DNA from 3 places in the Comamonas sp. F1-6 genome. Region 3 is predicted to be linked to each of the others. Evidence: predicted binding sites of a transcription regulator. Region 3 holds the regulator's gene; each other region holds the start of a gene.
The links. The regulator LexA, encoded in region 3, represses DNA repair genes until DNA is damaged. The targets are predictions, from matches to a motif close to ACTGTATNNNNATACAGT.
Positions count from the first base shown of each region.

Region 1: the regulator LexA is predicted to act here: its motif matches at 1,748-1,765, upstream of imuA (translesion DNA synthesis-associated protein ImuA).
Region 2: the regulator LexA is predicted to act here: its motif matches at 7,906-7,923, upstream of AAIL66_RS02020 (DNA topoisomerase IV subunit B).

Region 1 is NZ_JBCPWN010000003.1:182,202-192,273, reverse strand. It holds gene AAIL66_RS04730 (hypothetical protein) at 1-806, opposite strand, end outside; gene imuA (translesion DNA synthesis-associated protein ImuA) at 808-1,731, opposite strand; gene AAIL66_RS04720 (HD domain-containing phosphohydrolase) at 2,015-3,367, opposite strand; gene AAIL66_RS04715 (3-oxoacid CoA-transferase subunit B) at 3,565-4,203, opposite strand; gene AAIL66_RS04710 (DUF3806 domain-containing protein) at 4,234-4,710, opposite strand; gene AAIL66_RS04705 (CoA transferase subunit A) at 4,714-5,412, opposite strand; gene AAIL66_RS04700 (PAS and helix-turn-helix domain-containing protein) at 5,487-6,029, shown strand; gene katG (catalase/peroxidase HPI) at 6,373-8,574, shown strand; gene AAIL66_RS04690 (hypothetical protein) at 8,681-8,929, opposite strand; gene AAIL66_RS04685 (CopD family protein) at 9,085-9,555, shown strand; gene AAIL66_RS04680 (MarR family winged helix-turn-helix transcriptional regulator) at 9,785-10,072, shown strand, end outside.
Region 2 is NZ_JBCPWN010000001.1:431,788-441,859, reverse strand. It holds gene AAIL66_RS02045 (MFS transporter) at 1-759, opposite strand, end outside; gene AAIL66_RS02040 (PACE efflux transporter) at 987-1,451, opposite strand; gene AAIL66_RS02035 (LysR family transcriptional regulator) at 1,535-2,419, shown strand; gene parC (DNA topoisomerase IV subunit A) at 2,568-4,958, opposite strand; gene AAIL66_RS02025 (transglycosylase SLT domain-containing protein) at 4,999-5,847, opposite strand; gene AAIL66_RS02020 (DNA topoisomerase IV subunit B) at 5,902-7,872, opposite strand; gene AAIL66_RS02015 (MFS transporter) at 8,292-9,488, shown strand; gene AAIL66_RS02010 (hypothetical protein) at 9,505-9,636, shown strand; gene AAIL66_RS02005 (SDR family oxidoreductase) at 9,679-10,072, shown strand, end outside.
Region 3 is NZ_JBCPWN010000014.1:70,891-80,962, reverse strand. It holds gene AAIL66_RS15260 (YfaZ family outer membrane protein) at 1-698, opposite strand, end outside; gene AAIL66_RS15255 (amidohydrolase family protein) at 708-2,186, opposite strand; gene AAIL66_RS15250 (universal stress protein) at 2,383-2,829, opposite strand; gene AAIL66_RS15245 (hypothetical protein) at 3,063-3,395, opposite strand; gene AAIL66_RS15240 (heme-binding beta-barrel domain-containing protein) at 3,565-4,206, opposite strand; gene AAIL66_RS15235 (hypothetical protein) at 4,291-4,695, opposite strand; gene AAIL66_RS15230 (hypothetical protein) at 4,794-5,102, opposite strand; gene AAIL66_RS15225 (hypothetical protein) at 5,121-5,567, opposite strand; gene AAIL66_RS15220 (hypothetical protein) at 5,875-6,201, shown strand; gene AAIL66_RS15215 (universal stress protein) at 6,506-6,967, opposite strand; gene AAIL66_RS15210 (hypothetical protein) at 7,110-7,355, opposite strand; gene AAIL66_RS15205 (hypothetical protein) at 7,775-8,194, opposite strand; gene lexA (transcriptional repressor LexA) at 8,363-9,034, opposite strand; gene AAIL66_RS15195 (asparaginase) at 9,117-10,072, shown strand, end outside.

The sequences.
Region 1 (10,072 bases), on a different contig from region 3:
CCCTGCGTGGGCTGGGCCGTGCGGATGACAAGCGCTTCCCAGGCCGGTAGCTCCTGGCCGTCGATACGACGCAGATCATGGTGCCAGCGCAATCGCAGCGCCAGCACCGCATGGTGACGGGCCTGCAACCAGGACTGCAGCGCGCGCAACAGCGGCTGCGCGGCATGGAGCACGGCATCGGCATGGTGAGCCGGGTAACCCAGGTCGTGGCGCAGCAGGAATTGCTGGGGCAGTTGCAGCCAGTCAAGCGGCTGGGGCAGCAGACCATAGGCCTCGTCGAGCGCACGCAAGGCCTTGGCTCCAATGCGGCGCGACAGCCCCGCGCGCGGCAATGCTCGCACATCGCCCCAGCTGCGGCAACCCAGGCGCAGCAGCACGGAGCTGTGCTGCTCCAGGGCGCTCAGCGTCCATAGCGGCAGCGCATCGGCATGCAGCGATGACTCGGACATGGACAGGGAAACAGGGACGGAGCCGCAAGGCCGGGCCTGCTGCAGCCGCAGCCGTGCCAAAGCCTGCCAGGCCGTGCCGCCCTGGCCGCGCAGCGGCTGCAATGCCGCATCGCCGCCCCCGGACTCCGGGGGGCCAGCCTGACAAGCTTGCGCAAAAGCACTGTCCAGCCGCGCCAGCAAGACCTCGGCTCCGCCCCAAAGACGCTGCACCAGGCTGGTCTCCATGAGCAAGGCGTCTTCGAGCAAGGCCACACGCGGCGAAAACTCCAGCGCCCACCAGCAGGCACTCTCAGCCACCGGGCTTGACTCGCTCAGGCAGGCCAGAGGCCAGGCCATCCAGTGCTCTGCACTGCCCATCTCATGCCTCCGTCATCCAAGGCGAGGCCGTTGCAGGAGCGGCGACTGTCATGCGCCCTTGCATGAGCATGGCAGCCTCCTCGCTCTGGCGCGCATGTCTTTGGGCCTGCGCCTGCAGCACGGGCTGCCAGGCCCACTGCGAAAGCGCGAGCTGTATGGGGCGCTCCAGCAAAGGCCCACGGCGCTTCAGTATCTGTATCCGCAAACCCGGCGCCTGCTGAGCAGCGAAGACTGTCGTAGCTCTCTCCAGTCTCAACCGCAATGCGGCGGGGGAGCTGCGCGACTCGGCCTGCAGCTCCTGCCATAGCCACAGAGGCCGGCCCTGCGAAGCGGCGGCCAGCTGCAAGCGGCGCAGCGTGGACGCGGGAAATTCGGGCAACCAGGCCAGCACCGCCAGCACATCCCGGCAATGCAGAGCCTGCTCGCAGGCCCAGGCCAGATCCTGGGCACTGCGCCCCGGCTGCACCGCGCACAGCCGCTTCGCGTCAATACCGGCGGCCTGCAATGCCGGGGCAAAAGGCAGATAGGGTGGAGCCACCAGCACCAGTTGGCCCAGCCCTGAATCCGCGCGTGAAGCCGCATGCTGCCGGACACGGGCGGCCAGCGCCGGCAACAGCAAGGCCCACTCCGCATGGCAGTGCGCTGGTTGCTGCAGCTGAATCAAGGCATTGCCGGGCCAGCCGCCGCCCGGCAGCTCGGCATCCAGCGCAGCATGCCCGCTGGGCCAGACCTGAGAGCCGGCGCCCGCCTGCCAGTCCGTGCCGCGCCAGACACCGGGAATCTGTATGGTGGACAAATGCGGGCTGCCCGCAGCGGGCAGACCCGGCCGCACGCCCTGCTCTGCACCTGTTTGCTGCCGGACAGACTCCGTCATGCCGGGCGGTGAGCCAGGATGGGCCAAGGATGTCAGGGGCTGGGTATGCATGCGAAAGCTCTTGATTACTGTACAAATATACAGTTATCCAAGTTTCCGCGCAAAACAAGACCTTAATATCGGCAGCAGATACAGTCGACCCTTGTAGATCGGACGTCGTGCGCTATCAAAAATACTTTTTCAGGATAGCGCAAGCAGACGCAGCAAAGCATGCCGCGCTGCGGCGTGATGCACAGAATTTTGAAGAAATACCGGTTTAGCGCCTGTCAATCAAGCGCCTGCCGCTATCAAACTTGAGGCCAGCCGTCCTGGGCAAAACTCGCAGTCAATGTCCTCAATTGAGCGACTGCCTGTCGGCATTCATGGCCGAGCTGCGGCCTGCCTGCGGCATCAACTGAGCACAGGCCTCGCACCATTCGGCCACGGCGACTTCCAGCGTGGAGCCGCCCTGCCCCAGCGTGGGCCAGCGGCGCAGGCAGTCGTTCATGATGGCCTGCAACTGCCACAGGGCCTCGCGGTTGACCAGGGCCAGCTCACTCATGCCCAAGGCGTCGTCCTTGAAATAGCTCAGCACGTCCAGCTGCTGGCTGGGGTGAGAGCCTGCCTCGGCCAGCTGTTTCTGCAGTTGCGCAAGACTAGCTTCCACGGCCACCGCCGCCTGCGCATCGGGCATTTGCTGCCAGTGCTCGGGAAAGTCGCGCCTGAGTTCGCTCCATTTGCGCAGCGCAGCCTCTAGAGCCGCAATACTGTGGGAGAACTCGGCCTGCAGCGGCGCCAGTGGCTTGCCGGGACTGATTTCGTCGTAGAGCAGCGGCAGAATCAGGTGCACCAGATCGGCCGGATAGCTCTTGTGGTTCATGCGCAGCATGAGCGACAGGCGCTGGCCCGGCATGTCCGTGAATTTCTCGAAGAAGGCCGAGACCACCTCGGCCAGCAACAGCACCTGACCCATGGGAGAAATGGCGTTGCCCTTGATGCCGCGCGGATAGCCGGAACCATCCATGCGCTCATGGTGCTCGAGCACGGCGATTTCCACGGCGCGCGAATACAGTTCGGTACTGCGCACCACCAGCATGGCGGTGACGGAATGCGCGACCAGATGCTTGCGTTCCTCGCCGCTCAAGCGATGGTCCGGGTCGGTCCAGACCGGGTCCATATAGAGCATGCCTACATCGTGCAGCAGCGCGGCCGTGGCCAGCGGCACGCATTCGCGCTCGGTCCAGCCGTTCTTGAGCGCCAGAAAGATCGCCACCAGCGTCATCTGCAGACTGTGCTGGTAGAGGTCGCTGCGCTGCTCGCGCATGACGGTGAGCTTGAAGGCAATGGCCTGGGGCAGCAGCAGACTCTTGAGCGGCGCCAGCAGACGCTCGATATCGCCGATGGACGCCACCATGCGATGCAGCAGATCGACCTGTTCGCATTGCTGGCGCGCCAGAGCGACCAGGGATGTCACGTCGACCAGGTCGCCCGTGATCAGGTTGGCATCGATCGGGTCACGCAGCTTGTGCATGACCAGACGGTCATAGAGACGACTGTCAACACGTGTGCCTTTGTCCACCAGTTTCATGCCCTTATCGGTATAGATTGCATCGCCTGTCATGACCTCCGTATGCTCGGCCATATCAGTGACTGCGCGCAAAAAATGTACATCGGTCTCGTGCCCTTGCGCACCAGCGTTCTCACTCATCAAAGCGCTCTGTTTCTGTCTGCTCAATCAAACTCGATTGTTGCAGATTGCAATAATTTGTGGGCCACAATTAAAGCAAAAACAGCTTGCATCGCTTGCCCTATCGACCCCGACAGCTATTAATTCTGTCAATGCTGCAGAAAAAGGCGCAAAAAAAGAACCGCCGCAGCGGTTCTTGCCTGGGAGCGCAGCGCCGCTTATTTCAGCAGCGTCACACCCGTCTTGGACTGGATCTCGTCAAAGCTCACGCCATCGGCCAGTTCCACCAGCTTCAGGCCTTCGGGTGTCACGTCCATCACGCCCAGATCGGTGATGATGCGATCCACCACGCCCAGACCCGTCAGCGGCAGGGTGCAGCTGGGCAGGATCTTCAGGTCGGTCGTGCCGTCCTTTTTCTTGGCCACATGTTCCATGAGCACGATGACGCGCTTGACGCCCGCCACCAGGTCCATGGCTCCGCCCATGCCCTTGACCATCTTGCCGGGAATCATCCAGTTGGCCAGATCGCCTTTTTCGGACACCTGCATGGCGCCCAGAATGGACAGATTGATCTTGCCGCCGCGAATCATGGCAAACGACTGATCAGAGCCGAAAATGGCCGAACCGGGAAGCGTGGTCACGGTCTGCTTGCCGGCGTTGATCAGGTCGGCGTCGACCTGGTCTTCGGTCGGGAAGGGGCCGATGCCCAGCATGCCGTTCTCGGACTGCAGCCACACTTCCTTGTCACCCGTGTGGTTGGCCACCAGCGTGGGAATGCCGATACCGAGGTTGACGTAGAAACCGTCTTCGAGTTCTTGGGCCGCGCGCGCGGCCATCTGGTCTTGGGTCCAGGGCATAAGAGCCTCCTGAATAAATCTTGATTGACGTTATTGGTAGTCGCCGGAGTCGATCATGGGCTGCAGGTGCGAAACCACACCATCGAGCAAGTGCAGCAGATCGACGCTCTGGCCGTCTTCGAGCCGTTTGAGGACCATGTCGCGAGCCCCCACCTGGATACTGGTTTCGCGGTAGCGCACAACGGGGTCGGTTCCCCAGTCGTCGCTCACCATATGCCAGTCCATATCGTCCATTTCGCAGCTCAGCGCGTCCCCCAGCACCACACCCAATCCTCGGGCCAGCAGCAGGTTGTCGGCCGACACCAGGCCACGATCGAGCAACTGCTGCAGCTGCGCCAGGCCAGAGCGGTCCATGCTCCAATCGCTCAGCCCCAGTTCACGGGCCGCGACCTGGCACACCAGCAAGCGTTCGCGCTCCAGTTGCTCCAGCTCCTGCGCAGCCAGCGCACGAAAGACCGGTATGTCGGCCTGGGCGGCAGCCTCGGGCGAATAGGACGTATCCGCCATATTTCAGGCTTCGCGCACGGTGCGCTTTTCGATGCGCTTTTCGGGATTGGCGTTGTGCACGATGCGGTGCACATAGATGCCGGGCAGATGGATGTCGTCGGGAGCGATCTCGCCCACTTCCACCAATTCCTCGACCTCCACCACGCAGACCTTGCCACAGGTGGCTGCCGCAGGGTTGAAGTTGCGCGCCGTCAGGCGGAACTGCAGATTGCCGCTCTTGTCCGCGCGCCAGGCCTTGACCAGGGACACATCGGCCACGATGGCGTGCTCCATCACATAGGTCTCGCCATCGAATTCGCGCAATTCCTTGCCCTCGGCCACCAGCGTGCCCACACCGGTCTTGGTGAAGAAGGCGGGAATACCGGCGCCGCCGGCGCGCATCTTCTCGGCCAGCGTGCCCTGAGGCGTGAACTCCAGCTCCAGCTCACCGGCCAGGTACTGACGCTCGAACTCCTTGTTCTCGCCCACATAGCTGGAGATCATCTTCTTGACCTGGCGGGTGTCCAGCAGCTTGCCCAGACCAAAGCCGTCCACGCCGGCGTTGTTGGATGCCACCGTGAGGTTCTTGACGCCGCTGGCGCAAACCGCATCGATCAGGGCCTCGGGAATGCCGCACAGGCCGAAGCCGCCAACGGCCAGCAATTGCCCGTCGGACACCACGCCCTGCAGCGCCGCTTCTGCGGATGGGTAGAGCTTTTTCACACATGTCTCCTTGAAATTGGATGCGCTACGATACTACGTACTTAAGTAAGTAGTTTTTCGTAAAGAGCAGTACCATGGTTGTGGATTACCGGCTGGCGTTCGACGCCGCCCCTGTAGGTCTCGTCATCTCGCGCAACCGCATCATGATTGACTGTAATCGGCAATTGTGTGAAATGTTCCATGCATCGCGCGAAGTACTCATAGGACAAACCTTTCAGGTGCTTTATCCCAGCGTTGACGAATACGAGCGCCTGGGCGCACGCATTGCCCCGATTCTCAACACCACAGGCATCTATTCCGACAACCGCATCATGAAGCGCGCCAATGGCGAGGTGTTCTGGTGTCATGTCAGCGGCCGCACGCTGGACCGCAACGATCCCCATGCCTCGGGCATCTGGAGCTTCGAGGACCTCTCTGCCCATCGCCCCGTCAAGGCCGAGCTCACGGGCCGCGAACGCGAAGTCGCTGCGCGCCTTCTCGAAGGCATGACCAGCAAGGAAATCGGCAAGGCACTGGCCATCAGTCATCGCACCGTGGAAATCTACCGCGCCCGGCTGATGCGCAAATACGGCGCCTCCACCGCAGCCGATCTGGTGCACAAGCTGGTAGCCGGCTGAGCCGCTGCCACAGCTGAGGCCAGGTAGGTCAACGACCTGATTTGATGGCTCATGCTTGTGTAAACAGGCAGGCTCGCATACGCTCAAAAAGTCACAGTCTCAGTCACTTTGCGAAGTATCTGAACCCGACTTTGCGTCGGCTCAAGACTCGACCCATATTTCTTCCTATGGCGCTGCTTAGTAATTTCAATAGCACAACACGCCCTTCAGGCCAGCCGCGCACCGATAATTCATCTCAACCAATCGCAAATAGCTATTGAGTTGAATTGATTGATATCAATCATTGATTGATATCTGTTTCCTGGACCTACCGACCTGTCGGATCGTTGAAACGGAGAGCCCCATGACTACTGAATCCAAGTGCCCCTTCCACCAAGGACAGAACAGCGAAACCGCCGCCGCAGGCAACGCCACCAGCAACAAGGACTGGTGGCCCAATCAGCTTCGCGTGGATTTGCTGAGCCAGCACTCCGCCAAAAGCAACCCCTTGGGTGAAGACTTCAACTACGCCCAGGCTTTCCAGAAGCTGGACTATGAAGCCGTCAAACGCGACCTGCGTGCCCTGATGACCGACTCGCAGGACTGGTGGCCTGCAGACTTCGGCCACTACGGCCCTCAGTTCATCCGCATGGCCTGGCACGCCGCCGGCACCTATCGCATTCAGGACGGTCGCGGCGGCGCCGGTCGCGCCCAGCAGCGCTTTGCCCCGCTCAACAGCTGGCCCGACAACGTCAACATCGACAAGTCGCGCCGCCTGCTGTGGCCGATCAAGCAAAAGTACGGCAACCAGATTTCCTGGGGCGACCTGATGATGCTGTGCGGCAACGTCGCCCTGGAAACCATGGGCTTTCGCACCTTCGGCTTCGGTGGCGGTCGCGTGGACACCTGGGAACCCGATCAGGACGTGTACTGGGGTGCAGAGAAGGAATGGCTGGCCCCCACCCAGAACCCGCACAGCCGCTACAGCGGCGAGCGCGACCTCGAGAACCCGCTGGCCGCCGTGCAGATGGGTCTGATCTATGTCAACCCCGAAGGCCCGGACGGCAATGGCGACCCCCTCTCGGCCGCGCATGACATCCGCGACACCTTTGCCCGCATGGCCATGGATGACGAAGAAACCGTGGCGCTGATCGCCGGTGGCCACACCTTCGGCAAGACCCATGGTGCGGGCCCCGCCAGCCATGTGGGTGCCGAACCCGAAGCCGCCGGCCTGGAAGCCCAGGGCCTGGGCTGGGCCAGCAGCTACAAGTCCGGCAAGGCCGGCGATGCCATCACCTCGGGCCTGGAAGTGACCTGGACCCAGACTCCTGCACAGTGGAGCAACTTCTTCTTCGAGAACCTGTTCAAGTATGAATGGGTGCAGGAAAAAAGCCCTGCGGGTGCCATTCAGTGGGTTGCCAAGGACGCTGGCGATGTCATCCCCGACGCGCATGGCGGCCCCAACAAAAAGCCCACCATGCTGACCACCGACCTGTCGCTGCGCATGGACCCGGCCTACGAGAAGATCTCGCGCCGCTTCCTCGAAAACCCGCAGGCTTTTGCCGAAGCCTTTGCCCGCGCCTGGTTCAAGCTGACCCACCGCGACATGGGCCCGCGTGCACGCTATCTGGGCCCAGAAGTCCCCCGGGAAGAGCTGATCTGGCAAGACCCCATCCCCGCCGCCAAGCATGAACTGGTCAACGACGCCGATGTGGCCGCCCTCAAGGCCAGGCTGCTGGCATCGGGCCTGTCGGTGCAGGAGCTGGTGGCCACGGCCTGGGCCTCGGCCTCCACCTTCCGCGGTTCGGACAAGCGCGGCGGTGCCAACGGTGCCCGCATCCGACTGGCTCCGCAAAAGGACTGGGCCGCCAACAACCCTGCGCAACTGGCCAAGGTACTGGGCAAGCTCGAGGAAATCCAGCGCGAATTCAACAAGGCTGCCGAGGGCGACAAGCGCATCTCGCTGGCCGATCTGATCGTGCTGGCCGGCAGCGCGGGCGTTGAAAAAGCAGCGGCAGACGCTGGCGTGAAGATCAACGTGCCCTTCACTCCCGGCCGCGGCGACGCCAGCGACGAGCAGACCGATGCTGAATCCTTTGCGCCGCTGGAGCCCAAGGCCGACGGCTTCCGCAACCATCTGCAAGGACGTTTCCCGGCACCTGCCGAAGCCCTGCTGATCGACAAGGCCCAGCTGCTGACGCTCACGGCCCCCGAGATGACCGTGCTGATCGGCGGCCTGCGCGCCATCAACATCAACACCGCCGGCAACCACGGCGTGCTGACCCAGACTCCGGGCAAGCTGACGAACGACTTCTTCGTCAACCTGCTGGACATGGGCACACAGTGGCAGCCTCTGGAGGATGGCAACTACGAAGGCGTGGACCGCAAGAGCGGCGCCAAGAAGTGGACCGGCACCCGCGTGGATCTGGTCTTCGGCTCCAACGCCATTCTGCGTGCCGTGGCCGAGGTCTATGCTGAAAAGGGCAACGAGCAGAAGTTCTACCGGGACTTCGTCGCTGCCTGGGTCAAGGTCATGGAACTGGACCGCTTCGACCTGAAGAAGTAACAGGGCGCGCCGGGGTGAAAGCCCCGGCTCCAGGAAAATCCAAAAAGAAAAAGCTGCCAGCGCCTGTCAATCAAGCGCTGGCAGCTGTTTTTTCAGGATCAACACATCACATCTCCAGCTCGACCGCTTCCTGCGACAGATCCCAGCCCAGCACAAAGACTTCGTAATGATTTTGCCCGCTGTCATCGCTCCAGACCTCCGGGCCGAACTCGCTCATATTGCCGTTCAGACTCTGTCCTTCACGCAGCGCGCTGGAATCGGTCTGCTCGGCCAGCACAAAGCGGCCGTTGTCGGTGCGCAAGGCAACCCGCCCGGAAGACTGCTTGAAGGCGACGACGGTGGCTTGTTCTGACATAAGGACTCCTGCGCCATTGCTGGCTGTTGTGGATTACAGCCAAGTCTAATCAGACCTGGGCAAAGCGAAAGTCCTGCTATTTCGGCCTGTGTGTTCCACCCGTAGGACGATCTCCGTTAGGCTTGCGATGTCTCCCCAATCAAGCCCCACAAACCATGCTTTTCATTCTGTTCAAACTTCTGCACCTTCTGGCCATCATCATCTGGGTAGGCGGCATGTTCTTCGCACATTTCTTTCTGCGTCCTGCCGTCCAGGGACTGCAGCCGCCCGAGCGCGTGACGCTGATGCACGGCGTGCTGCAGCGCTTTTTTGCCTGGGTCCTCGTGCTGGTGGTCGTCGTGCTCGCCACCGGCATCGGCATGATAGGCAGCATTCACGCCATGGCCGCCCAGGCCGGCGGCCAGTTCAATATGCCGGTCAACTGGATCGTGATGAGCATTCTGGGCCTGGTGATGATGGCCGTGTTCGGTCATATCCGCTTTGCGCTGTTCAAGCGCCTGGATGCGGCCGTGCAGCTCAAGGACTGGCCTGCAGGCGGCAAGGCGCTGGAGAGCATCCGCAAATGGGTTTCCCTCAATCTGGCCCTGGGCCTGGTGATCGTGGTCGTGCTGCGCGTGCCGCTCTGAGCCTGAAGCAGCCTTCAGCAAGCCCGGTCTTCATGGCCGGGCTTTTTTTATGAGTCCGACAAGGCTCTAGCGCATACCAACAATGCGCAAACTGCTTTTGTTTTCATAGCAACAAAAACAGAGACTACGCAGGCAGATCCGGCTCCATTCAAAACCTTGCTGACATTTTTTTGCAACTGCACAATAATTGCCGACTCAATCATTGACCAAGCAAATATTGGTGGCGCCATTGCAAAACCAGACCGACCCCATCATCGACCCGCAGGACGAATCCAGCTTCTTCTATCAGGCAGGGGTCTACGCGCCGGACAAAAGCATTGGCTTTCTCATGCGGCGCGTGCTCAGCTCCATCCTGCAGCTGGCCGACGCCCAGCTGGCCGAGCAAGGACTGACCTATGTGCAATGGCTGCCGCTGTACAAGCTGCTGATCTGCGCCGACACCAATAGCAGCACGCTGGCCAAGGACCTGGGCATGGACCCGGCTTCGGTGACGCGCGCGCTGGACCGCATCGAGGCC
Region 2 (10,072 bases), on a different contig from region 3:
AATCAATGGTTGAGGCAGCCGGAGTTGACGTCGCACAAAGACTGTCAATGTCACAGCTCCCGCAAGCAAAGCCCCCCAGGCCAAGAGCACATGACTATCGAGCCTGGCCAATTCCTTGATGCCATAAGCCAGTGCAATGATGCCAAGCGTGCTTTGCCAGCAGCTATGCAAGTCGATGGTGACGCTCGCATTCCCCGCGCTCTTGGGAACCAGCCACCAGGCCAGCACTGCAGCCACAGCAATGACTGGGACGTTGATCAGAAAAACCGAACCCCACCAAAAATGCTCCAGCAAGACTCCACCCAAAACCGGGCCCACCGCAGCGCCACCAGAGGCCACAGACGCCCAGACACCAATGGCAAAAGCCAGTTCTTTGGGGTCGTGGAAGGTGGTACGAACAATGGCAATCGTGGCCGGCATCATGGCTGCGCCGCCAATGGCAAGCAATGCACGAGCAGCGATCAGTACAGCGGCGCTGGGAGCAAATGCTGCAATCACGGAGGCCAGTCCAAACAGAGCCATGCCACTGATAAAGACCGCCCGGTGGCCCAGACGATCGCCCAAGGCACCCATGGCCGGCATCAATCCGGCCATCACCAAAGAGTAGGCATTGAGAATCCACAGCTTTTCCGAAGCCGTGGTGTGCAGGGCCTGCGCCAGACTCGGCAACGCCGTGTAGAGCACCGTCATATCGATGACGATGAGCAGCAACGCCGTTGAAACCACGCCAAGCGTGAGCCAGCGGCTCTGGAATTTCATAGAGAACCTTCGAACATTGACTTCGGTGCCTTGCAGATGCAGGCCTTGTGGCATTCGATGGATAGCGCGACTGGCTACCCCTCAAGCCAAACGACATGATGGGCGCTCCAATTCAGTCTTCAGTCCGACACTGGATTGCGCGGGGAATCCGTAACTGCAACTCAAACCTGCACCACGTCATGAAGCCAGCCCCTCCATGAGACTTGGCACCCAAGCCGGGCTGTGAACTATGAAGCCTCGCCCAAGTTGGAAACAACCTGAGGGCGGCTATTTGCCATGACCGGGAAAAAGCGGTCATAGGCGACGTTGAACACAAAGTTGTAAACAAGATAGAACACGACGATAGCCAGATCGAGCACCAGCGTATCGAGTAGCGTCATATTCAGATACCAGGCTATCAACGGCAGCAGAATCAGCAGCAGACCCGCCTCAAACAAGACAGTGTGCAGCAGGCGTGCTTTGAAGCTCTTGCGAATGTGGCCGTACATCTTCCGCATGCAGCGATCAAATCCGATGTTGAACGTGAAATTCCAAACCGTCGCGATCGTGGCAGAGCCGATACCCACCACACCCATGTGCGTCATGGGCTTGTTGAACAAGGCTGCCGAGGCCGGGATGATGATCATCAACCCGATAGCCTCGAACATCAAAGCGTGCCGCACCCGATCAGAAAGACTGCGCGTTTTCATCATTTTTCTCCAATCACATTGATTGGTGTGCAATGTATCTTGATATCAAATAATGAAAAGTTATCTTCCATCTTAAAATCAGATAGATGAGCATATCCATGGATCAACTGGAAGCATTCGTCTCGGCGGCAGAAAAAGGATCGTTTTCTGCTGCCGGACGAGCTTTGCGCAAGGCGCAATCGGCCGTCAGCACCCAGGTTTCCAACCTGGAGACGGATCTTGGGGTGATGCTGTTCGACCGGGCCGGACGCAACCCCTCGTTGACGGCTGCGGGCGAGCGCCTGCTGGCTGAGGCCAGGCTGATCCTCGACCGCCGCGAACACCTCATTGGGGTTGCGGCGAGCTTCGAGGCGCATGTTGAAAAGCGCCTTGTCGTAGCCATCGACGAGCTCTACCCGGAGCATGTGCAGGGAGAGCTATTCGCCGAGTTCGCGACCCTCTTTCCCCATGTCGAGCTGGAGTTGCTGTTCCCCATGATGGAGGATGTCAGCAACATGATTCTTGATGGAAAAGCGGATATCGGAGTGATGTGGCGCCAGGAATCGCTGCCCGCAGAACTTGGCTTTCACACTATTGGCTGGGTACCGCTCAAACTGGTTTGCGGAAGCAACCATCCGCTTGCGCACACCGTTGTTGACTGGGAGGAGCTCAAGCGTCACCGCCAAATCATGGTGACCCTGAGGTCCGAGGGAACCGAAAAGCACCGCCTTCGCGTCGCTGCCGAGGTCTGGTGGGTCGAAAGCCATTGGGTCATCCTGCAAATCCTCAAGCAAGGAATTGGCTGGGCACTGATCCCTGATCACATCATCGCGCGCTCGCCTATCGCCAAGGACCTCGTCATGCCAGCGCTACGATTCGACGAAGGGGCGCACCCAGTGGCCTTGGAGCTGGTTTGGCACAAACAGCGGCCCAGCGGGCCCGCGGCCACATGGCTGCGCGAGAGATTTGCGGCAACGAAGATCTATACGTGACAATTTCTGAGAAAGATCGAAGCGATACCGTTGACGGCTTCGACACAAACGTCCGCCAGGGATCGTTCTCTGTCACTCCTTCTTCAAACCCGATAAAAAAACCGCTCTAGCAAAACTGACGCGGTTTTTTCATGGGCGTATTGATCACCTATTCCACACGCGTCACCGCCTGGGGCTTGAAGCCCAGGTCGGCAGCCTTGCCCTTGCGGCCGCGGTTGCCACGGGCGTTGTTGAGGCTGCGGATCTCCAGCGTCTCGGTCCGCGCCTTGCCGCCGCGCCCCACGCCATCCAGGCGGATGCTGCGCGTATAGGCGGCCGCGCCGGCCAGCTGATCCTTGTCTTCCAGGCTGATCAGCATCAGGCCGCGCCCGCCCTTGGGCATGGCCTTGAGCTCTGCGATCTCGAAGGTCAGAATGCGACCGCCCACCGAGGCACAGATCACATGGCTGGCGAGGTTGAGCAAACCGGCGCCCTGCTCGCCGCCTTCCACATATTCGGCACGCGCATTCATGGGCACGCCATGCACCACCGAAGGTGCGCACAGGGTCTCGCCCTCGCCCAGCGTGACAAAGGCCTTGCCGGCCTTCTGGCGCGAGACCATATCGCCCACACTCGCCGTGAAGCCATAGGCGCCCGAGCCCGACAGCAGCAGCTGCGTGCTTTCGCTGCCGGCAAAGTAGTACAGCAGCTGGGTACCGGCTTCGAGTTCGATCATCGTCGTCACGGGCTGGCCGTCGCCGCGTCCGCCCGGCAGGGCCGACACCGGCACCGAATAGACCCGGCCGTTGCTGCCAAAGGCCAGCAACTGATCGACGGTGCGGCACTCGAACGTGCCGTAGAGGCTGTCGCCTGCCTTGAAGCTCAGCGTGCCCGCATCCACGCCATGGCCTTGACGCGTGCGCACCCAGCCCTTTTCGGAAATGATCACGGTCGTGGGTTCATCCACCACCTTGACCTCGGCCACCACCTTTTTCTCCTCGTGGATCAGCGTGCGACGGGCATCGCCGAAGGTCTTGGCATCGGCCTCGATTTCCTTGCAGATCAGGCGGCGCATGGTCGCCTCGCTGCCCAGGATGTCTTCCAGCTTGCCCTGCTCGCTGCGCAGTTCCTTGAGCTCCTGCTCGATCTTGATGGCCTCCAGGCGCGCCAATTGACGCAGACGGATTTCAAGAATGTCCTCGGCCTGACGCTCGGAAAGATTGAAGGCGTCGATCAGGGCCTGCTTGGGTTCATCGCTGGCGCGGATGATGGCAATAACCTTATCGATATTGAGCAGCACGGCCTGACGGCCTTCGAGGATGTGGATGCGATCGAGCACCTTCTCCAGCCGATGCTGGCTGCGTCGCGTCACGGTCTGGAAGCGGAAGGCAATCCACTCCTCCAGCATCTGGCGCAGCGACTTCTGCACCGGGCGGCCATCGAGGCCGATGCTGGTCAGATTGATCGAGCTCGAAGACTCCAGGCTGGTGTGGGCCAGCAGCGCCGTGATCAGCTCCGACTGGGGAATCTTGCCGGTCTTGGGTTCGAACACGATGCGCACCGGCGCATCCTTGCTCGACTCGTCACGCACGCAGTCCAGCACGGCCAGCATGCTGGCCTTGAGCTGGGTCTGCTCCTGGCTCAGCGCCTTCTTGCCGGTCTTGACCTTGGGGTTGGTGATGTCCTCGATCTCTTCGAGCACCTTCTGAGCCGACACGCCGGGCGGCAGCTCGGTCACCACCAGTTGCCACTGGCCGCGTGCCAGCTCTTCGATCTTCCAGCGCGCACGCACCTTGAGACTGCCACGGCCCGTGCGGTAGGCATCGGCAATATCGCTGCTCGATGAAATGATCTGGCCGCCGCCCGGATAGTCGGGGCCGGGAATCAGCGCCAGCAGCTCTTCCTCGGGCAGCTGCGGCTTCTTGATCAGGGCCACGCAGGCCGCCGCCACCTCGGGCAGATTGTGGCTCGGGATTTCCGTTGCCAGACCCACGGCAATGCCGCTGGCGCCATTGAGCAGCGAGAACGGCAGGCGCGCCGGAAGCTGCTTGGGCTCCTGGGTGCTGCCGTCGTAGTTGGGCACAAAGTCCACCGTGCCCATATCGATTTCGTCGAGCAGCAGACCGGTGATCTTGGACAGGCGCGCCTCGGTGTAACGCATGGCCGCTGCGCCGTCGCCGTCGCGGCTGCCGAAGTTGCCCTGGCCGTCGACCAGCGGGTAGCGCTGGTTGAAGTCCTGGGCCATGCGCACCAGTGCGTCGTAGGCCGACTGGTCGCCGTGCGGGTGAAAGCGGCCCAGCACGTCGCCGACGACACGGGCGCTCTTGACCGGCTTGGCCGCCGTATTGCCATTCGGGCCGCTATAGCCCAGACCCATGCGGTCCATGGCATAGAGGATGCGGCGCTGCACGGGCTTGAGGCCATCGCTGACGTCGGGCAGGGCACGGCCCTTGACCACCGACAAAGCGTATTCGAGATAGGCGCGCTGTGCGTATTGACCCAGGTCCAGTGCATCGCCAGCGGCTTGTTGAGACAAATCCAGTGTGGTTTGATCGCTCATGAATTCTTTGTGATTTTCCAAATTGCGCCGATCCGGCGACTCAAGGTATTTGCGCGTCCGCGGCCGCAGAGGCCGCGCCCGGCAGAGTCATGCGTATGCGGGAGCCGGCCGCAGCCAGCCGACCGCTCAGGGGCCGGGCTGCCTGCAACTGCTCGTAGATGCCGGTGACGGCCTTGACGTAATTCATTGTTTCTTTGTAGGGCGGAATCGCCTTGCCGAATTTCTGCACCGCACCTTCGCCTGCGTTATAGGCGGCCAGCACCAGATCGAGCCGCCCCGGGAACAAGTCCATCAGATAGCTCAGATAGCGCGCGCCGGCAGGCACGTTCACGGCCGGGTCGGCCAGTTGCTGCTGCATGCTGCGCTTTTTGCTGGCCGACACGCCAAAGCGCTCTGCCGTGGCCGGCATCAGCTGCATCAGGCCGACAGCGCCCTTGGGCGAGACGGCCTGGGCATCAAAGCCGGACTCCACGGCGATCACGGCCTTGATCAGGTCGTAGTCCACGCCGGTTCTCTCGGCCGCCTTCTGCAGATGCGGCCTCACGCTCTTGTAGCGCGGCGAGACCTCGAAAAAGCTCTGCATGCGCGTGCGGGCGTTGAGCCCCTTGGCCGCCGAATCCTGCTTGAGCTGCAGACCCGGCTGGCTGCTGTCGTAGAGCTCGCCCTTGAAGAACAGCTTGTAGCGTTCGTCCAGCGCCTCGGCCGCAAAGTGCGTGACGCCGAATTCGTCGACATAGGCCCAGAGGTCGGCATGCGCCGCCGGCGCCAGGGCCAGCCAGCCCGAGCCCGCCAGCAGGGCAGCTGCCACCGCACGTCGCAAGCGCACAGACGCGAACCCGCCGCGCGCGGGCGGCTGGCTGAGTGAGGCATCGAACATGGGCTTGTGCATGGCTGGCTCCATCGACCGCTAGTGAGCACTAGTGCAGACGTTGGCAACGCCCGCCTAGATATCGACCTCCACGGCATCGCCATGCAGCTCCATCAGCTCGCGGCGGGCGGCGGCTTCGCCCTTGCCCATGAGCTTGGTGACCACGGCCTCCGACTGTGCAAAGTCCAGATTCATGAACTGCACCGGCAGCAGACGACGCGTATCGGGGTTCAGCGTGGTTTCCCACAGCTGTTCGGCATTCATCTCGCCCAGGCCCTTGAAGCGGCTGACCTGGCATTTCTCGCGCGGCACGCCGTCCTTGGCGCATTTCTCGATGATGGCATCGAGCTCGCCCGCATCGAGCGCATAGACCTTGATGGCCGGCTTCTTGCCGCGCGCAGGCACATCCACCCGGAACAGCGGCGGCAGCGCCACATGGATGTGGCCGGCCTCGATGAGCTTGGGGAAATGCTTGAAGAACAGCGTCAGCAGCAGCACCTGGATGTGCGAGCCGTCCACGTCCGCATCCGAGAGAATGCAGATCTTGCCGTAGCGCAGGCCGGACAGATCGGGCTCGTCATTGGGGCCATGCGGGTCCACGCCGATCGCCACCGAGATATCGTGGATTTCGTTGTTGGCGAACAGCCGGTCGCGGTCCACCTCCCAGGTGTTGAGCACCTTGCCGCGCAGCGGCAGGATGGCCTGGGTTTCCTTGTCGCGGCCCATCTTGGCGCTGCCGCCGGCAGAGTCGCCCTCGACCAGAAACACCTCGTTGACGGCTATGTCCTTGCTCTCGCAATCGGTCAGCTTGCCGGGCAACACGGCCACGCCGCTGCCCTTGCGCTTTTCCACCTTCTGGCCGGCCTTCTGACGGGTCTGGGCGGCCTTGATGGCGATTTCGGCCAGCTTCTTGCCCCAGTCCACATGTTCGTTAAGCCACAGCTCCAGCGCCGGGCGCACAAAGCCCGAGACCAGACGCACGGCATCGCGCGAGTTTAGGCGCTCCTTGATCTGGCCCTGGAACTGCGGGTCCAGCACCTTGGCATTGAGCACATAGCTGGCGCGCGCAAACACGTCGTCGGGCATGAGCTTGACGCCCTTGGGCAGCAGCGAGTGCATGTCGATGAAGGCCTTGACGGCCTGGAACAGGCCGTCGCGCAGGCCGCTGTCATGCGTGCCGCCCGCCGTGGTCGGAATCAGGTTGACATAGCTTTCGCGCAGCGGCGCGCCGTCTTCGGTGAAAGCCACGCACCAGGCCGCGCCCTCGCCTTCGGCAAAGCTGTCGTTGTTCTTGTCGGCAAAGCCCTCGCCTTCGAACAGGGGGATGACGGGCTCGCCATGCAGGCTCTGCGCCAGATAGTCGCGCAGACCGCCCTTGAACTGCCAGCTCTGGGTGTCGCGCGACTTTTCGTTGATCAGCGAAACGGCCACGCCGGGCATGAGCACGGCCTTGCTGCGCAGCAGATGCACCAGCTCGCCCATGGGCAGGGCCGAGGATTCGAAGTATTTGGCATCGGGCCAGGCACGCACCGTCGTGCCCTGCTTGCGCTCGCCGGCCTGCAGAGGGCGCACCTTGAGCGGCTCGATCACATCGCCGCCCGAGAACACCAGCGTGGCCACCTGGCCGTCGCGGTGCACCTGCACCTCCAGGCGCGTGGCCAGCGCATTCGTCACCGAGACGCCCACGCCGTGCAGACCGCCCGAAAAGCTGTAGGCGCCGCCATTGCCCTTGTCGAACTTGCCGCCCGCGTGCAAACGCGTGAAGACCAGCTCCACCACGGGCGCCTTCTCCTCGGGGTGCAGACCGAAGGGAATGCCGCGGCCGTCGTCCTCCACGCTGTAGGAGCCGTCGGCATGCATGGTGAACTTGATTTTCTTGCCGTAGCCGGCAAGCGCCTCGTCGGCCGCGTTGTCGATCACCTCCTGCAGGATGTGCAGGGGGTTGTCGGTGCGCGTATACATGCCGGGACGCTGTTTGACAGGCTCCAGACCCTTGAGAACGCGGATCGAGCCTTCGGAATATTCGTTGGACGGTTTAACTGCCATGGGGGCGGATTGTAGTAGCCTCTCCGAGTGAGAGCTGGATAAATTCACAGTTGTTTACTCCCAATACTCTTGCACAAAGCCCGAACATCTGTCTTGGCAACGTGTTTTTACCGGGTCTTCATCGCTGCGGATACTCTGAAAACAATAGCATTTACTGCTTGCCATTCATACGTTATGGATAGTTTCAAATCCATATCTATTACACGGATTGCGCAAAGCGCTCACTTTTTATTTTTTTCTGCCCGGCTGCGGCTCCCGCGCAGCAGCTTGCCGGTCACGCATTCTGGCAGGGCAGCCTGCCACGCATGTGACGGCCTGTGCAGGCGCAAAACAGCTTGTTTCGTTAAAGTGACAAGTTGACCGCACCCCAAGCCTTTTTTCGCACACACGGCATGACTACAAAGACAACTCAAGCCCCCATGTCCATGGCGCAGATTCTTCTGTGCGGTGGCGCCATCGTCACGCTCTCCATGGGCATACGCCACGGCTTCGGCCTGTGGCTGCAACCCATCACCCAGGAGATGGGCTGGACGCGCGAGAACTTCTCCCTGGCCATTGCCGTGCAGAACCTGTCCTGGGGCATCTTGGGCATCTTCGTCGGCATGCTGGCCGACCGCATCGGCGCCTTCAAGGTGCTGATCGGCGGCTCCATCCTCTATGCGCTGGGTCTGGCCGGCATGGCGCTGTCTCCCGATGCCACCGTGTTTTTGCTGACCGCCGGCGTGCTGATCGGCGCGGCCCAGGCCGGCACCACCTATGCCGTGATCTACGGCGTGCTGGGCCGGCAGATTCCCGTGGCGCGGCGCAGCTGGGCCATGGGCGTGGCCGCGGCAGCAGGATCGTTCGGCCAGTTCTTCATGGTGCCCGTGGAAGGCAAGCTGATCGCGCAGTTCGGCTGGTCCAATGCCTTGCTGATACTGGCGCTGTTCGCGCTGCTGATCGCCGCCCTGGCCTTCGGCCTGCGCGAGCCGGGCTTTGGCGGCAGCACGCCCATCAAGCGCGAGCAGACCGTGGGCCAGGCGCTCAGGGAAGCCTGGACCTACCCCAGCTTTCTGCTGCTGATGGCGGGCTACTTTGTCTGCGGCTTCCAGGTCATGTTCATCGGCGTGCACATGCCCAGCTATCTGAAGGACTTCGGCATGGCGCCCCATGTGGCCAGCTATTCACTGGCACTGGTCGGCCTGTTCAATATCTTCGGTACCTATCTGGCCGGCAATCTGGGCCAGAAGCTGCCCAAGCGCTATCTGCTGTCGGGCATCTACGGTCTGCGCTCGGTGGCCACCGTGGCCTTTTTGCTGACACCGCTGTCGCCCTGGTCGGTCTATGCCTTCTGCGCCGCCATGGGCTTTCTGTGGCTGTCCACCGTTCCGCTGACCAATGCCACCATCGCCCAGATCTTCGGCGTGCAGCATCTGTCCATGCTGGGCGGCTTTGTCTTCTTCAGCCACCAGATCGGCAGCTTCCTGGGCGTCTGGCTGGGCGGCTATCTCTACGATATCAACGGCAACTACGATATGGTCTGGTACATCTCGATTGCCCTGGGCATTTTTGCCGCCATCGTCAACCTGCCCGTGCGCGAGGCAGCCATTGTGCGCCGCGCGCCCAGCGCCGCCTGATACCGGAGACACCCACATGCAGCTCAAACTCTGGCAACGCATCTCCATCTGGTGTGCCGTGCTCGTGCTGCTGCTGGCGGTGTTTGCCCTGTATCTGCAACCGGAATTCATGCTCACACTGGCAGACCAGGTCTGGGCCTGCTTCTGAGCTCTTGGGCAAGCTGCCCGGGCGGCATGGCCGGGAGAGAGCATGACCCGCATCATCATCACCGGAGCCTCGGACGGCATAGGCGCCGAAATGGCCCGACAGCTGGCACAAACCCATCAGAGCAGGCTGCAGCTGACGCTGGCCGCGCGCAATGCCGGCAATCTGCAAGCCGTGGCAGAGCAATGCCGGGCCCTGGGGGCGCAGGTGCTGACAGTTCCCACCGATGTGAGCGAAGAGGCCCAGTGCCGTGCGCTGATCGACGCAGCCGTGCAGCAGTTTGGCGGGCTGGACGCCCTGATCAACAATGCTGGGATCTCGGCCCATGCGCTCTTTGAACAGGTCAGCGCACAAGACCTGGGCTGGTATGAGAGATTGATGCGCATCAACCTCTGGGGCAGCGTCTGGTGCACCCATGCAGCGCTGCCGCACCTCAAGA
Region 3 (10,072 bases):
TCACGGTAGTCCACGCTCAGGTGGCGGTAGCCCACGGACACAAAGATGTTTTCCTTGACTTGGTAGTTCACCGAGCCGTGCACCTGCCAGGTGAACTTCGAGCCCACATCCAGCCCACCCATATCGGCATACACCAAGGTGGACCAGCGCGGCGCAATATCGTAGCGCCAGCGTGCGGCGACCACTGGGTCGACGAACGAGGTGTTGGACTGCGCCGAACCTACCCCTGGCACACTCACTTCGGCCTTGATCTGCCATAGGCGCAGGCCCGCCATCAGGTCAACGCTCGACTGCGGACTCAGCATCCAGTTGTGCCCGCCGGTCATCGTCAACGAGGTCTGGCGAATCTTGGCATTTGCGCTCAGGCCTAAGGGTAGGGCAGCCTTGTCCGATGTAGCGGCGTAGCTGAAGTCGCCCTGCAGCACATATTGCCCCTTGCGTGCCGTGCCGTTCACAAAGGCTGCAGCGTCCAGCTCCTCCAGAATGTCCGAGAACGATTTGTTCACGCTCACCGTTGGCGCTCCTCTGAACGGGCGGACGCTGCCGTCCAGCCCCGTCATCCATACATAGGGCGTGAGCTGAAAGCGCCATGCATCGGCTGCCGTCTTGTCCTGTGCCCAGGCCGGCGTGCCTGCCAGCAGGCTCGCGGCCAGCGCTGCCGTTGCCATGCCCGGAGTGGTGTTGATGTACTGGGTCATTTGTCTCTCTTACAGGGTGTTTTTGTACACCTTGCCGTCCTTCATGATCAGGCGCAGGTTCTGTTCCGGGCTGCTCAGGAAGTCCAGATTAACCGTCGGGTCGCCATCGGCCACTAGAAGATCGGCAAATGCGCCAGGGGCGATGCGGCCCAGCGGCTGGGGATAGGGGTTGCGCTCGCCCGACAGGGCCAGCAGTTCGCCGTTGGTGCCCGTGGCCTGCTTCAGCAGCGTCATGGGGTCGTAAAAGCGCGTCAGCTTGGCCAGCTGCTTGCCCTGTGTGACAGTGCCCTTGGGGCTGAACAGAATGTCCGTGCCCCAGCCCGTCTTGATGCCGTACTTCTGCGCCATCTCATAGGCGCGCACCGTGCCCTGGGCCACGCGCGACTGGCTCTCGCGGCGCACTGCATCGGTATAGGGGTTGGCGTCCTCGTCCTGCAGAAATGGCTGCAGGCTCCACCACACGCCCTCGTCGCGCATCATGCGCACGCTTTCCTCGTCGGCCAACTGGCCGTGTTCGATGCTCTTCACGCCCGCCTTGATGGCCCGCTTGATGCCTTTGGGCGTGTAAACATGCGACATCACATAGGTGTTCCAGTCTGCGGCGGCTTCCACGCCGGCGCGCAGCTCCTTCTCGGTGAACTGGGTGCTGTCCAGCGGGTCATACAGCGATGCCACGCCGCCGCCTGCCAGCATCTTGATTTGCGATGCTCCCAGCATCAACTGCTCGCGCACGCGGCGCAGAACCTCGGCCTCGCCGTCCGCAATCATGGCCACGCCGGTTTGCTCCACCATGCTCAGCGGCTCGTTCGCCGCACGCGGAATATCGCTGCGAAGGCGGAAATCGCCATGACCCGAGGTCTGAGAAATCATCGCCCCGCTGGGATAGATGCGCGGGCCCGGGACCATGCCCTCGTCGATCGCGCGCTTGAGCGCAAAGGCGGGGCCGCCCGCGTCGCGCACCGAGGTAAAGCCGCGCATCAGCGTGCGCTGCGCCTCCTGCGCGGCGGAGATATACAGATAGCCCAGATCTGCCGTCATGGCCGTCATCTGCGGAATGGCTGCCAGCATGGTGTGCCAGTGCGTATCGATCATGCCCGGCATCACCAGCTTGCCCTGGCAGTCGATCACCTGGGCACCTTCCATCTTCTCGCCGGCGGAGGGCAGGGCGGCAATCAGCTTGCCCTGGATCAGCACCTGCACGCCTTGACGCACCGACTTGCCCGTACCGTCAAACAGGCGCAGATTGGTCAGCAACACGGGGCGGTCGGCCAGCCTGGCCGCCCCGCCCACGCCTGTCTCGGCAGCATGCAGGGCCACAAATGGCGCCATCATGGCCGCCACCCCGCCCACAAACATGCGGCGCGACATATCGCTCATCACCCGCTCATGCAGCAACTGGCACACCACGCTGCCGCAGGTGCAGGCTCTCGGACGAATCGGGCCGGTCCGCCACGCCAGGCCGGCATCGGTTGCGATTGCGTGACTCATCTGCGTTTTCCCTTTTTCAAAATGAACCAGAGACGCCGCTGCCGGCGTGACAAATGGAACCAAAGGTTCACAATTTGATGCACCGATGCTACACGACGATCGGCCCATGAAAAAGCGCCCCACCGCACGAGGGCGATGGGGCGTTGCTTGCATTGTGAGAGCGGCCGGGAAGTGGCTGCGCTGCAGTCGATCAGGCCTAAACCGGGCGGTGCACCAGAACTGGAATGCTGCTGTTGACCAGTACGCGCTGGGTCTCACTGCCCAGCAAAATGCCGGCAATGCCCTTGCGGCCGTGTGATGCCATGCAGATCAGATCGCAGTTACCCTCCTGCGCCTGCTTGATGATGGCCTGATTGATGGAGATATTCGTGACCCGCACCGTCTGGCAGGCCACGCCCTCGGTCTTGGCAATGTCCAGGGCAGCTTGCAACACCTGATCTGCTTCCTTCTGGGCGCTCTTGTCGAACTCCGCAGAGTTGTAGGCGATCAGCGCCTCCGCTCCGTAAATCATGGCTGCGTAATCCGGCATCACATACAGCGCCGTCACCTGTGCGCCTTGTTCCTTGGCCAGTTGTATGCCCGCGCGCAGCGCGGCCTCAGAGAGCTTAGAGCCGTCCGTAGGAATCAAAATGTGCTTGAACATATCCAGCCTCCTTGCGCATAGGTGCGCGTCTTGTTGCCAAATCAATTCGATCGATCACTGAGCTCATACTCACACTCCAGGGCTGCTAATGCAACACCTTGAAATGAGTATTCAGACGGTTTCTTGATGGAAATCAAATTCATGAAGGCGCAGGTAGAAGCCGCCTCAAGCCCTTATCCATAAAGCGTTAGAAGCTATCAAAAGCAGACTATCCGAACGTCATGCAGAAGCTATCAAAAGCAGACTATCCGAACGTCATGCGCAGCATGCCCTGCGGCTGTTGCCAGCCTGGCCAGTTGGGCATCGGTCGAACCGATGATCTCGCCGTCGGCAATGCGCCATGGCAGGCTGTCAAAGGAGGCCGGCCTCAGCTCGGTCACAACCGGCGGTACATGGCGCAGGGTGGGGCGGCCGTAATTCAGGTTGGGCAGGTGGCTGCTGTGCTGCCATTTGTCGGCATCGCCCTGTATAGAGGTCTTGAACGCAGCGCGGTGCAGCCTTCGCGACCAGATTGAAGGCCAGCTCCAAGCGCCGAATGCCGGCAGCCTGCGGCGAATGGCCTCCATGCGTTGAAAGGCACATGCATATAAGCCAGTTTGAAGGCAAGCGCCTTCTTGCCCGTAAGGACCATGGTCAGCTGCGTAGGGCCATCGCGGGCGATGCGGTAATCGGGGAGTGTGCGCCCTGCGGATCCAGTGAATTCGGCCAGGGCGTGGAGTCCTTTGAGAGCGCTAATCAGATTTCAACTGCGGCCCTTGCCGTTGGGTTGGGCGTGGGCTCGCCAATCTTGTGCAAGGTGTTGCGGTCGGTATGGGAAAAAGGCTTGCTCTGGCCGGGGATGGTCAACGTGGTTTCCTGCTCGTACGACCAGGTGCCGTCCGAGTGCTTGGTGACGGTGATGGTATAGGCGTCGGTTCTGAAGGCATGCTCCAGAAACGGGTTGCTGGAGATACCGTTGACGGTGGAGCCGCGCTCGGCCCTGAGAGTGAAGCTGGTGGCGTCGGCCGTGGTCTTGCCCGTGGCCATGGCGGTCTGTCCGCGCGGGATGGTCAGGGTCTGGATGATGTTGCCGGTGGCAGGCTCCCACAGCCAGTAACCGACCTGGTCGTGAAAGGTTTCCACGTCATCGGGCTTGACGATGCGTGTGTGGTAGCGCAGGCCATAGAAGAGCTGTGGGCCGTTGGTTTGCGCATCGATAGGCTGGCACTCCATGTGCTCGATAAAGGCCTGCTTTTCGGGGCCGTCAGCCTTGGGGTTGATATCCAGGCCGCGCTTGCCGGTCCAGATGCCAGCCATGCCGGTGAGGGGGCCGAGGTTGGCCAGGGTATTCACATCGGGCGTGGGCTCGGTGTAGATGTCCTTGGGAAAGTTTTCCATATTGTGTAACGGGCTTTCACTTTGAATCTGTTGAAGCCAGTTTACAAGCCATGGACTGAGGGGTTCTTGACGGCAGTCAAGCTGTCAGGTGCTTTCTTCGGTGGTGAGCGTAAAGCGTGCGCTTTCGCCACGCTGGGCGGCTTCACGCGTGAGGAAGATCAGCACGCGATAGCTGGCACCACGCTCGATGCGGAAGGTGCAGATGTTGTTGTTGGCCGAGCCTTGGCATAGAGGCTGGGCAGAGCCGTCCTTGAAGACGTTCATCTGGCTGGACGGGTTGTTGGTGTTGAGCGTGACGGTCATGCGCTGGAAGGGCCGCGTTTCGAGTCCGTATTGCACGATACCGTTGCCCGTGATCTGGCCGCTGTAGGAGTTGGTGTAGCCGCCCGGGGTTGTAAAGGCGGCCTGTGCCATGGAGCTGCTGCTGAGATGTAGCGTCATGAGACTGAGCAGGGCAGCAGTTGCAAGCATCGGTTGGAAGCGGGTCATGCAACTCTCCTGAATGTGTTGGACAGGATGGCGCTTCTGGCGCAGCGGCGGGTGTCCATGCCGACAGCCAAGCCAACATCCTCCACCGCCGCCGCGCCCTAGCGGCAGGAGACATTGCGCCAACTGAATTTGCCGTCGTTAAAGAACTCTGTCCATACCGACATGATGGGAGCCTGACGGTAAGAGAACGTAATCTGGTTAGGGATCTTTGGGCCTAGTGCGGCAGGCTGTCCATCCTTGTCGAAGACCTTGACGATATAGAGGGTGACGCCTCCGTCCTCGTCTGTGTGCAGGACTACCCGGTAGTCCTTGGTGAAGAGATCCCAGTCGAATTGCTTGGTCACATACGTGTGCAGACGGACAAAAGCGCGGTTCGCGTTCTTGGCGGCAGGATTAACTTTTCTCATGACGACACTCCCTGTTGCTCAACGACTTGCCGCAGGACCTGCGAGCTGACATTTCATTGCATTTGACTGATGTTGTATCAAGCGGATGTAAGAAAGTATGTAGGCACTTACAGATCGCGCTAATGGATAGAGCAGATCTGATGTGTGAGCTTCTTTGAAGCGCTGGGGAGGTGCTTTGCCGGTGCCGCTGTCATCTTTTTTTGATGAAGTGGCCGTGCTAAGTAACTGAGTGAAAAGATAGATTTTTTTAATGAAATCTATTCTGAGCCGGCATGGGTTTGAGCGTAGAAGTTGCTTGATGATGACAATTTTTAGAGGTGCGCATTGAATTTCAGGAAGACGATGCTCTAGGCCTGAATCATCGAAAGCAGGGCTGAATCGCCTTGCCTGAATTCCAACAGGCCAGTCATCGGTAAGTACTCCCGAAATACTTGGCAATGCGGCGGCTGAGCAGCTGACAAGCATCCAAAAGCCAGCTTATCCAATCCTTGAGATATGTCGCCGTGCAGGCTCAGGGTTCACCGTGGCTCTGGCCAGTCGCGCTTTGCCAGTTGTCTCTCAGGCCAGTCATCAAGCAGTGTTAAACCCTGAACCTATTGGTGATGTAGATTTTGTTTCTGCTGCACTTTTCGGTAAATTGGGCGTAGGAAAATTCTGATTTTTGATGCGCAAGTGGCGATCTAGCCCTGTGCCCTACTGAATTCAAAAAAAGCCCATGTCCCACCACCTGCAATACACTTTTGCCTCCCGTCTAGATGCCTGGATCAGGCACATGAAGCTGGCCAAGCCTTGCCATACGCAGCAGATGGCTTATGAGTTGGTGATCGACAGTTGGGTGCAAACCAATGCAGAGCTTGGTGCTTCGCAGGAATTTTTGAAGGCCTTGCGCCGGCGTCGGCTGTGCGAGGAGCATGGCTGGCGGGGGGTGAATACGAGCGTTGCGCACTGGGATCTGGATGATGCACGCTCTGTGCGGATCTATCTGCACGAAGACGGCTCCATCGTGGTGCAGCAAATGGACTCGCAGAATCTCCAGATTCTGTTCACCTTGCCTGGGCATCGTGAGCGATTGGGAGAAGTATCGGAGCGATGTGCCTAGCAGCCAAAAAAATGCCCGCGCAAGGCGGGCAAGTTTCGGGGTCCTCTCGATCCGGTTCTGCAGCTCACACAGTCAATGCATTTGAATATTTGGCAGAGGCGTTACTTTGGCCTCAATCGCCGTTTATCGCTCTTGCACTGTTGCTGACGCGTTTGAACGGTTGACAGGTTGCCCCATCGGGGGCGGCCAGCAGCTCCTGACTGGCTGGCCTGCATTTTGCAGCCATGACTTGCTAGTCGCTTGCTCATCTTGTATCGAGGCAAGCGTGCGACATGCAGGACTGCGATTCGATATTTCTGGCTCCTTAATGTTTGCCGGTGGAGGCGGGCCGGTGTACAAGCACCGGGACATGGCTGTGCGTCAGAACGCGCTGGGTTTCGCTGCCCAGCAAAATTCCGCCGATACCTTTGCGACCGTGTGAGGCCATGCAAATTAGGTCGCACTGCAATTCCTGCGCCTGGTGAACAATGGCTTGGTAAACAGAGGCGTGGGTGACTCGCACAAAGTTGCAGGGTACGCCTTCAGGTCTGGCAATCTGGTCAACGAACTGCAAAGCCGCATCTGCATCGCTGTTGGCACTTCGCTCGAACTCTGCGCTGTTGTAAGTCAGAAGCGCGTCCGCGCCGTAGATGATGGCGCGGTAATCGGGCATGACATAAAGGCCGGTCACCTTGGCGCCTTGTTCACGCGCAAGCAGAACGCCAGCACGCACGGCAGCCTCTGACAGTTTGGTGCCATCGGTGGGAATGAGCAGGTGCTTGAACATGTTCAGCCTCCTGATGCCGGAAGATGTGCCTGAGAATCAATTTATTCCAATATTTCGAGCCGCGCAATGCCTAGTTCTTGAATGCAGCAGAGTTGTAGACAGGAGGTAAGACTCTGTAACGGGGCGGTCGCGTCGAGTTGTCTCATTCCTCGGGCGAAGGAGGAACGCGATTGAGGATTTCGCCAGTGGCCTCTATCTCGAACTGCTGTGGATTGAGCCAGTTGACCTCCTGGTGATCGGCAGTTTCAAAGTAAATGGCAGACGGGCGTATGGAGACGCCATGCGGCATGTCGACCTCATCAAAGCTCTGATAGACCAGAATCAGGCGCAGGTTCCCATTGGCGTCTTTGGCCTGTATGTGCTGCAAGAGCTTGCGGTAGGCACTCATAAGACGCCCTCGTTGACATGTGTATATGAATGTTTCCACTGTCGAAGAGGTGCCGCAATACCCTGATCCGGGTATCCGCTCTGACGCATATTCGCGCCTGACAAGGAGTATAGAAGGCTGCGAGGCTTGTGCGAAATGCGTTTCGGCGGACAGGCCCCTGCAGAGCATCAGTAAAAAATTTACATGGCGATCCAGATCGTTCGGCGCCAAGGCAGAGGGTCTGCTTTGGCGATATCGAGTTTTTCGCCTATGCACTGCTGGCAGAGTCGTCTGGCGTCATATCTGCCAGCCAATGGGCCAAGAGCGCTGAAATGGCTTCCTGTTGGATGCATATGGAAGCTTTGTTGCTCCGCCTGCAGGCCTATCGCGGGTCGGGCTCGGGGCCGCATAAGTGCAGGCCGTCAAACCTCACTGTGCTTTCAGACTTGTGGGGCTGTTTGCTCATGGAGTGCCATACGCTCCAGCGCGGCGCAGACATCGGCCATGCGGCCCGAGATCAGCAGGCATTCGGGCTGACTGCGCGGCTCACGCTGCACGATCTTGAGCAGTCGCGGAGCGCCGACCTGCGCAGGTTCGGCGGTCATCGGCACATGTAGCTGGGTGGCTGCAACGGACTGAATGCGAAGCGCATGGCCGGCGAGACGGCCGCAGCTGCGGTTGGCGCGCATGAAAGGAATGCCGATCCGCGTTGCCTTCGGCCCACGGGCATTGAGGGAAGCAGGCTGCGTGGCGGCTGCGCCGTCCTCGCCGCAACGCAAGTCCGAGGGGAAAGATTGCATGGGCGACAGGCTTTTCAGGGTCCGGCGTGTCAAAGACTGCAGTGATGTGGCGAATCCCATTTAGCAACTCCTTTGATGACCTTGCGGCATGGATAAAGGCAGGATTGCGTTCTTCAGGCAAAGCTCCGCCCAGGGCGAAGCTCAACGGCTTCGCGCCTACCACCTGGGCTTGAGAGGGAAAGAGGCTCGGTGCCTCCGCTGCATGGACGGAGGGACGCCGTCTGCCCGTTACATGAACATGCTGTTGCGGATAAGGCCTACGGCCAGGCCTTCGATGGCGAATGGCTCTTCAGGATCGACGTGAATGATCTTGTAGTCGGGGTTCTCGGGCAGCAGCTCGATGCCCTGAGGCGTGCGCTTGAAGCGCTTGACGGTCACGTCGTCACCGAGGCGGGCCACCACAATCTGGCCGTTGCGCGCTTCATGCGTAGCCTGTACCGCCAGCAGGTCGCCGTCCATGATGCCCGCGTCACGCATGGACATGCCGCGGACCTTGAGCAGGTAATCAGGCTTGGCTGCAAACAGGCTGGGCTCGACCGAATAGCTCTGATCGATATGTTCCTGGGCCAGAATAGGCGAGCCGGCAGCGACGCGGCCGACCAGGGGAAGCACCAGCGGGGCCAGGGCCGTGAGCGGCAGCGCAAAGCTGGTGCCGCGTGCCGCATTGATGGTGCGCACGGTATCGGCGCGCAGGCGAATGCCGCGCGATGTGCCGCTGACCAGATCTATGACGCCCTTGCGGGCCAGTGCCTGCAAATGCTCTTCTGCAGCATTGGCCGACTTGAAGCCAAAGGTGCTGGCAATCTCGGCCCGGGTAGGGGGCGCACCCGTGCGAGCGATGCTGGACTGGATGAGGTCCAGAATCTGCTGCTGGCGGGGAGTGAGCTTGGGGTGGTCCATGGGCATTCCTTGATCGATCGATGATGAATACTGTGTGTTCATCCAGTACCTGTATTTTTAATCAGTTTGAAGAGGACTGCAAGTGGAACGTGACAAAAATATCGTCATCCTGGGCACGGGCGGCACGATTGCCGGTGTCGCCGAGCAGGCTGGCACCAGTGTGGGCTACCGTGCGGCCCAGTTGGGCGTGGCCCAACTGCTGCAGGCCGTGCCGGACCTGGAACGCGTTGCTGCTGCGTCGCTGCAGGCGGAGCAACTGGCGCAGCTGGACAGCAAGGATATGGATCACGCGACCTGGCATGCACTCGCGCTGCGATGTGCCGAGCTGCTCGCGCGTGATGATCTGAGCGGCATCGTGATCACCCACGGCACGGACACGCTGGAGGAAACCGCCTGGTTTCTGCAATGCGTTCTGCGTCCGTCAAAGCCCGTGGTGCTGACCTGTGCGATGCGCCCGGCCACAGCCATCTCCGCTGACGGCCCCGGCAATCTGCGTGATGCCGTGGCCTGTGCGGCCGATGCACAGGCCGCTGGCCGGGGCGTGCTGGCGGTGGTGGCGGGCAGGGTGTTCAGTGCGCGCCAGGTGCGCAAGGTGCATCCTTACCGTGTGGATGCCTTTGATGGCAGTGGCACCGGCCCGCAGGGCTGGGTGGAAGTGGGACGGGTGCGCTGGGCAACGGGCGCGCTGCCTAGGGCTGCTGCGGCTGGCTTGCCTGCAATCGCTTTACCGCCCGCAGGTCAATGGCCCCAGGTGGAGTTGCTGCACAGCCATGCGGGCTGCAACAGTGCCGTGGCGCTGGCGGTGATGCAGGCCTGGTATGCGGCAGGCGTGCGTGCCGTGGTGGTGGTGGGCACGGGCAATGGCACGGTCCATCAGGCATTGGCTCCAGCTCTGGACTGGGCGCAGGCGCAAGGCATGGCTTTGCGCATCACGACCCGGTGCGAGGAGGGGCAGGTGGTGCAGGCTGAGGGAGCGCGGGATGGCCGTGTGAGCAGCCTGCCGATGGCCAAGGCCAGAATCAGCCTGATGCTGGAGCT